One region of the Gluconobacter sp. P5B12 genome, then DNA from elsewhere that is predicted to be linked to it. Evidence: predicted binding sites of a transcription regulator. Region 1 holds the regulator's gene; the other holds the start of a gene.
What was found. Region 1 encodes HrcA, which represses chaperone genes, less so after heat shock. Its sites were predicted from a motif close to GTTNGCACTCNCNNNNNGNGAGTGCNAAC; they were not measured.

Region 1 (4,214 bases):
CTCCTTCTTGTCTTCCTGAGCCTGCTCGCGGGAAATGACGCCGTTATCGGCCATCAGATCCAGAACAAGATTCCGGCGCATCAAGGCTGCGTCAGGATGAAGGAACGGATTGTAATGTGTAGGGGACTTCGGAAGGGCCGCCAGTGACGCGGCTTCTGCATCATTCAGCTGGTCGAGAGGCTTGTTGAAATAGGTCTGGGCCGCGGCGGCGACACCAAAAGAGCCGTTCCCCAGATCCGCCCAGTTCAGATAGATCTCAAGAATCTTGTCCTTGGACAGCACCTGCTCCATTTTGACGGCAAGCAGGGCTTCCTTGATTTTACGATCGAGCGTGCGGGCATTGCTGTTAAGCAGCATCCCACGCGCAACCTGCTGCGTAATGGTGGACGCACCGACAGCACGGCGCCCATGGCGGGCAAAAACGTCCGTTACGCCTGCACGGGCAATGGCCATCACATCAACACCACCATGGGTGTAGAAATTGTGATCTTCCGTTGCGAGGAAGGCGCGCTTTACCCGATCCGGAATCGCTTCAAGCGGAACGAAAATACGCCGCTCGTTGGCAAGTTGAGCCATCAGGCGATCATCAGATGCATAGATGCGACTGACGGTCGGGGGCTGATAGGCCCTCAGGCTGTCCACACTTGGCAGATCAGCCACGAGTTTGGCGTAGGTGGTCCAACCCAAGATACCCGCACCCGCAACACCGACCAGCCCGACACCAGCGACGATGGCAAGAGACTGACGGAAACGGCGGAAACGGGGCCCGCGGGGCACACTGGCCCTGGGGTCCTGCGGATTACGGGAGCGAATGGAACGGCGCGTCATACAAACTGCATAGCACTGAAACGAGCCGTTCGTCGCCCCCACTGAAAAGGGTCATTTTGTGACAGTTTACGGCGGCCCGTGATCGTTATGATCCGGCGGCGGATTTCTTCCACACCTCTTCACCCTGCCGATTCAGAGTAGCAAACTCTTCATCGTTGAGATTCAGGGATGCTGACCGAACATTAGAGGCCAGATGGGCTCTGCTTCCGGTCCCCGGAATGGGCAACATGACCGGTGATCTTTTCAGAAGCCACGCCAGAGCAATCTGCCCTGCATCTGCATGATGCCGATGCGCGATCTTGTCCATGTCCGTACCGGGTTTGGCCAGTTCTCCGGCAGCTAGAGGTGCCCAGGGAATGAAGCCGATGTTTTCCTTGGTACAGAAATCCAGTACGTCTTCGGACTTGCGATCCACAAGGTTGAAACGGTTCTGAACGGTCGAGACCGGGAAGTATTTCTGCGCGAGCTTGATATCTTTCACACTCACTTCCGATAGACCCACGTGCCGGATCAAACCTTCTTCGCGGAACTTGGCGATCGCCTCGAATTGTTTTTCGGCAGGACAGTCAGGCCCGATCCGATGAAGCTGCCACAGATCTATGCGCTCAACGCCCAACCGTCGCATGGACATCAGCACGCACTGCCTCAGATAGTCCGGGTTTCCGACCGGCTTCCAGATATCTGGACCATGGCGTGTCAGGCCGCCCTTCGTTGCAATGACCATCTTTTTGTAGGGATAAAGCACTTCACGGATCAGATTTTCCGAGACGAACGGACCGTAAGAATCCGCTGTATCAATAAAATCCACCCCGAACTTCGGGAGGCTTTCAAGGGTCTGGACCACTTCTTCGTGGTCTGGAGGTTCATCCCAGATGCCCTTGCCGGTAATGCGCATCGCGCCAAACCCGAGGCGGTGGACCTTGAGATCACCACCAATGAGGAACGTACCGGATTTCTTTGCGTCAATCGTAGCCATGGACTCTTTCCTTTCCGATGGACGCAGGATTCAACAGCGCAAAGGCGGAAGGGTTGCAGTCACTATCCCAGCAGGCGTCCGACCATCCGGGCCGTGTAATCCACGACGGGTACAATTCGCCCGTAATTCAAGCGCGTTGGCCCGATGACACCAATGGCGCCCACGATTTTCTGGGCTTCATTACGGGCTGGCGCGACGATCATGGACACGCCCGACATTCCAAACATTCCGCTCTCACTGCCGATATAGATTCGCACACCTTCCGAAGCGTCTGCCAGTTGCAGGAGCTGAAGCATGGTCTCCTGCGTTTCGAGGTGATCGAACAACATACGGATCGTGGTCAGTCGTTCGATCTCGGTAATATCCGCCAACAGCTTGCCCTGCCCCCGAACGAACAGCGTTCCGCCATCAGCGTCCCATGTGGCCAGACCACTTTCGATGACGCTGGCCGTCAGAGCATCAAGTTCATGGCGGTTGACGTCCATTTCCTTGCTGACACGCTCTTTCAAAGTGCCAAGCGTCAGATCCCCCAAATGGGCGTTAAGATAGTTCCCAGCCTCGACAAGCGCGGAATGCGGCAGTCCTGCCGGGGTTTCGATGATGCGATTTTCCACCTGTCCGTCTGAACTGACGAGGACCACGAGAACACGTCCCGGACCGAGGGCAACAAACTCAATATGTTTGAGCGTCGCGTCGGATTTAGGGGCCAGCACCAGACCTGCTGCGGATGACAGGCCCGACAGCATGGACGATGCTTCAGCCAGGGTCTCCTGATAGGACCGGCCATGAATTTCCAGCCGGCTGTCGATACTGGCACGGTCTTCGTCGCTCAGGGTGCCAAACTGGAGGAGCCCTTCCACGAAGAGCTTAACGCCCTTCTCCGTCGGGAGACGCCCTGCGGACACATGAGGGCTGAACAACAGCCCGGCCCTGCCAAGATCTGCCATGACGTTGCGGATCGTCGCGGGAGACAGAGACAGATTCAAGCGCTGCGCCAGAGTGCGACTGCCGATCGGCTCCCCGGTCTCGACGTATTCCTCAACGATTTCCCGAAGGATCGCAGCTTCCCGTTCTCCGAGCCCGGAAGCAAAGGAGTTCGGCATACGGAAGAAGGAAGGGTCAGATCTCATCATGGTAAAACTGTATGTCGGGGCTGGAAGGCTTCTCGTCAAACGCGGTAGAGGCAGGGCTCGGTTCTGAGAGAGGATTTTTTCGCATGACAAAGCGCCCATCCGGACGCGCCTGTGACGAAGGTCGCGCTATTTCCATTGAAACAGGCTTTGCCCGACATGCGGAAGGTTCAGCACTTATCCGGGTGGGTGGAACGGAAGTTCTGTGCACGGCGTCTCTCGAAAATCGTGTCCCGCCATTTTTGCGCAACAAGGGTCAGGGCTGGATTACGGCCGAGTATGGCATGCTTCCGCGCGCCACCCATCAGCGTGGCAATCGTGAAGCGTCCAAGGGCAAGCAGTCTGGCCGGACGCAGGAAATCCAGCGCCTGATTGCCAGATCCCTGCGAGCCTGCGTCAATCTGAAGAAGCTGGGAGAACGGACCATCACGCTGGACTGTGATGTCCTGAACGCTGATGGCGGGACACGCTGCGCTTCCATTACCGGCGCCTGGGTTGCTCTCTCCATGGCTCTGAAAAAAGCCAATCTGTCCTCAGTCATGACAGCACAAATTGCGGCAGTCTCCTGCGGCCTGACTTCTGCTGGCGCCGTGCTGGACCTGGATTACGTTGAGGACAGTGCCGCTCAGGCAGACACAAACTTTGTTCTTACCGCGGAGGGTGGCATCGTCGAAATTCAGGGCACGGCGGAAACGTCCCCCTTTCAGGAAGCCGAGTTTTTCGAGCTGCTGCGTCTGGCCAAGCTGGGCACAGTCCCCCTATTTGAAGCACAGAATGCCGCACTGGAGACTTTGTAATGCGCCGCCTGTCCCGTGGGTCAAAAATTGTTCTGGCAAGCCACAATGCCGGGAAACTGCGTGAATTCTCCAGCCTGCTTGCAGAAAGCGGCATCACTGTTGTGTCTGCAGGGGAGCTGAATCTGCCAGAACCGGACGAAACGGCAGACACATTTACTGGCAACGCTGAAATCAAGGCTCTGGCGGCGGCCCGTGCATCGGGCCTACCCGCACTGGCGGATGATTCCGGCTTTTGCGTCTCGGCACTCGGCGGCCAGCCCGGCGTTTATTCGGCGCGATGGGGCGGCCCTGCAAAAGACATGACCGTTGCCATGGAGCGTGTGCAGCGCGAAATGGATGAAACGTCAGACCACGCAGCATCATTTGTGGCGGCGCTCTGCCTGGCATGGCCAGACGGCGAAACACATTCCGTAGTTGGGGAATGTCATGGACAGATAGTCTGGCCACCGCGTGGGGAGCATGGTCACGGCTATGACCCAATGT
Region 2 (4,214 bases), on a different contig from region 1:
TATCGAAGGTCAGACCCTTCAGAGCAACGGAAGCGCGGGCAAGAGCCGTACCACCACCCGGGACAATGCCTTCTTCAACAGCGGCGCGGGTAGCGTGCAGGGCGTCGTCAACGCGATCCTTGCGCTCCTTCACCTCAACTTCACTGCTGCCACCGACGCGGATGACGGCAACGCCACCAGCCAGCTTTGCAAGACGCTCCTGGAGCTTCTCACGATCGTAGTCAGAGGTTGTTTCTTCAACCTGAGCGCGGATCTGGTTGCAACGACCCTTGATGTCGTCGCTGTTGCCAGCGCCTTCAACGATCGTGGTGTTTTCCTTCTCGATGTGAACCTTCTTAGCGCGGCCCAGCATGTCGAGGGTAACGGATTCCAGCTTGATCCCGATGTCTTCGGAGATGACCTGGCCACCCGTCAGGATCGCGATGTCTTCCAGCATGGCCTTGCGACGGTCACCGAAGCCCGGAGCCTTGACGGCAGCGATCTTCAGGCCACCACGCAGCTTGTTCACGACCAGCGTGGCAAGTGCTTCACCATCGACGTCTTCAGCGATGATCATCAGCGGACGACCGGACTGTACGACGCTCTCGAGCAGCGGCAGCATCGGCTGAAGCGAAGACAGCTTCTTTTCATGGATCAGGATGTACGGCGCATCGAGATCAGCCGTCATCTTCTCCGGGTTCGTCACGAAGTACGGGGAGATGTAGCCGCGGTCGAACTGCATGCCCTCGACAACGTCGAGTTCCGTGTGCAGACCCTTGGCTTCTTCAACCGTGATGACGCCCTCGGAGCCGACCTTCTGCATGGCAGAAGAGATCATCTCACCGATTTCACGCTCACCGTTGGAGGAGATCGTACCGACCTGAGCGATTTCCTCCGGGGAGGTCATCTTCTTGCTGTTCTTCTTCAGCTCTTCAACAACGACGAGGACAGCCTTGTCGATGCCGCGCTTCAGGTCCATCGGGTTCATGCCAGCGGCAACAGCCTTGGCACCTTCGCGGATGATTGCCTGAGCAAGAACCGTGGACGTCGTCGTGCCGTCACCAGCCAGGTCGTTCGTACGGGACGCAACTTCGCGTACCATCTGAGCGCCCATGTTCTCGAACTTGTCAGCCAGTTCGATTTCCTTGGCGACAGACACACCGTCCTTGGTGATGCGCGGTGCGCCGAAGCTCTTGTCGAGAACAACGTTACGACCCTTCGGGCCCAGCGTTACCTTGACGGCATTTGCAAGAATATCAACGCCACGCAGCATACGGTCGCGGGCGTCGGCACCAAACTTAACTTCCTTGGCAGCCATGTTCTTAATCTCCTGTTGAGGTTTTTAACGAGAGGAAACGGGGACGGCTTTTCAGCCGATCACACCCATGATGTCGCTCTCTTTCATGATCAGCAGCTCTTCACCGTTGATCTTCACCTCGGTGCCGGACCACTTGCCGAACAGCACCTTGTCGCCTGCCTTGACGTCGAGAGCCACGATCTGGCCCTGCTCGTTCCGGGCGCCCGGGCCTACGGAAACGATCTCGCCTTCGGTCGGCTTGTCCTTGGCGGTGTCAGGGATGATGATGCCGCCAGCGGTCTTTTCTTCACCGGTCAGGCGGCGGACTACAACGCGGTCATGCAGGGGACGAAATGTCGTCATGGATCGCTCCATTTTAGGCCGTGCCCTTCTACAAAGCGACGCGGCCGGGTTACGCGCTCAATTACTGCAGCGCAGTTGGCACTCCCATATCGAGAGTGCCAAGAGAGGTAGTGCCGCCACCCGTTTTCGTCAAGAACCATCGCCCTCGGCAGAAAAAATTTTCTTTCCGTCTAACAGGGCCTCGGAACGCCTTTTCTCCAGCATATCCGCCATTTTTTGACCTTTCGTTCTGCCATGAAGACGACGATTGGTCTCAGCTTCCTTCGCATCCTCTGCGGACTTGCGGCGTTTGCGTTCCCGACGGAGATTGATGACGTCGCTCATGGCATCTGCCTTTCCGGCGTTACAGAGACTGGACAGAAATCAATGGACCACAAGCATTCCCAAGAAAAGACCGAGGGCCGCATGATTCGCCTCAAGGCAGCAGACGGTCACGAATTCGAGGCATGGGAGACGGGCTCCCCCGAATCCGCACGCTCCATTGTCGTCGTGCAGGAAATTTTTGGCCTGACCGGACACATCAGGGACGTCTGCTCTGATCTGGCTCAGCAGGGCTTCCATGTTCTGGCCCCTGCCCTCTTTGACCGCGTTAAACCCCATACGGTTCTGGCGTACAACGAGACTGGCCTAAAGGAAGGGCTGGAATTTCGAAGTGGCATTTCGCCAGATCTGATCCAGCAGGATCTGGAAGCCTGCGCGCAGAAACTGAGACAGGATGATGGTCACCGCCCAGTCGGGATTATCGGCTTCTGCTGGGGCGGCCTCATCGCCTGGCTGGCTGCGACACGGACGCACCACTTTAATGCTGCCGTGGGATGGTATGGCGGCGGTATTGCCAACCATTGTGACACAGCCCCGCATTGCCCGACGCAGCTCCATTTTGGTGGAGAAGATGCGTCTATTCCGCCAGGCGACGTTCAGAAAATTCGCGCAAGCCGCCCGGAAGTCGAGGTCTTCCTCTATGACCAGGCTGGACATGGCTTTGGGTGCCCCGAACGTTCCAGCTTCAATCAGGATGCCCGTGATCTGGCCTGGAGCCGGAGCGTTGCGTTTCTGAAGCATCACATCAAGCGTGCGTGAGGCCTGACATGGAAGGCATTGCAGGAAAAATTGTTCTCATTACAGGCGGCAGCAGCGGCCTTGGTGAAGCAACCGCGCGTTATCTCGCAGCACGAGGGGCTTACGTTGCTATTGCCGCCCGGCGCCGGGACCGACTGGACGAAATTGTCTCCGAACTCGAAGCACTTGGCCAAACTGCACGGGCCTACACACTGGATGTCACAAACCGCCAGAACGTTGCCGACGTTGTAAAAGCCGTTGAGCAGGACTTCGGACGTCTTGATGTCCTCGTGAACAATGCCGGGCTTATGGCGATTGCCCCCATGAAACGACTGATGGTCGACGAATGGGACCGGATGATCGACATCAACATCAAAGGCGTTCTTTACGGCATTGCCGCAGCACTACCGATCTTTGAGCGTCAGAAATCGGGACATGTCATTAACCTGTCCTCGGTTGCCGGGATCAAGGTCTTCGCCCCTGGAGGCACCGTCTATTCAGGAACGAAGTTTGCCGTGCGGGCCATTAGCGATGGCCTCCGGCAGGAGGCTGGCAACGCGTTTCGCGTTACGTCTATCGAACCGGGCGCAGTGGAGAGCGAACTCAAAGCGGGCAGCGGCGACAGCGAAAGTCGTCAGCATGTTGAAGCGTTCTACAAGATTGCAATTCCGGCGGAATCCGTGGCGAGGGCCATCGCTTTCGCTATCTCACAACCTGACGACGTGGACATCAACGAGATTGTCCTGCGCCCAACCCTTCAGGAGTTCTGATCATGAGCAACAACCCACTCGAAGCAGATCCAAAACGTGACGCAGCAATCCGCCGCGAAGCCAAGTTACTGTGGGAAGCTGACGGCAAGCCAGACGGCGGCCCTGAAGCCTATCTGGATAAAGCAACGGACCTGATCTCCATCAAGGGCGTTCCAGAGGGCACGCCTGTTGAAGATCTGCCATCGCCAGAGTTGGCAGATGTTCAGATCGAAGACCCGCGCTTACAGGAAAACCTCGGGGAATTTCCTGAACGCAGTACGGATCAGGGTGACCATCGCCATTTCCCTGTCGCGGATCGCAAGGAAGAACGCGAACTGTTGGATGACCCTAGCACCGATGCGGGCCAGCCAGGCTACGCTCAGATTGACGAGAAGCAGGAAGGGCACTGACTGCCCTTCCCTACTGCCACCCGTTTTTACGCGGGCGGCAATCAACTCAGGCTTTGTTCAGAACGCGACCGGCAACAGCATCCAGTTTGGCGACAAGTGCCGGATCACGCTTTTCAGGTGCCGTGATAATCGCAAAATCAAGCGCACGCTCGGCGGAAAGATCAAGCGGGCGCTTCTGACCCAGAACGGGGATCACAGCCTTCACGAGGCGACGGGCGTTATCCGCATTCCCCTTCATGACCTTTACCACGCCTTCAACAGTGACGCTGTCATGCTCGGTGTGCCAGCAGTCATAATCCGTGACCATGGCCACAGTGGCGTAGGTCATCTCGGCTTCACGGGCGAGCTTGGCTTCTG

Region 2: groES (co-chaperone GroES) is a predicted target of HrcA. The motif match lies at 1,714-1,742, and genes of this name have one in related genera.

What each region holds. Positions count from the first base shown of each region.
Region 1 covers NZ_JACRVV010000008.1:45,299-49,512, forward strand. The annotation lists gene KP702_RS13015 (penicillin-binding protein 1A) at 1-828, opposite strand, end outside; gene KP702_RS13020 (aldo/keto reductase) at 914-1,804, opposite strand; gene hrcA (heat-inducible transcriptional repressor HrcA) at 1,867-2,937, opposite strand; gene rph (ribonuclease PH) at 3,021-3,731, shown strand; gene rdgB (RdgB/HAM1 family non-canonical purine NTP pyrophosphatase) at 3,731-4,214, shown strand, end outside.
Region 2 covers NZ_JACRVV010000001.1:641,798-646,011, reverse strand. The annotation lists gene groL (chaperonin GroEL) at 1-1,297, opposite strand, end outside; gene groES (co-chaperone GroES) at 1,349-1,639, opposite strand; gene KP702_RS02935 (DUF4169 family protein) at 1,769-1,963, opposite strand; gene KP702_RS02930 (dienelactone hydrolase family protein) at 2,006-2,719, shown strand; gene KP702_RS02925 (SDR family oxidoreductase) at 2,728-3,468, shown strand; gene KP702_RS02920 (DUF2934 domain-containing protein) at 3,471-3,857, shown strand; gene KP702_RS02915 (S-methyl-5'-thioadenosine phosphorylase) at 3,904-4,214, opposite strand, start outside.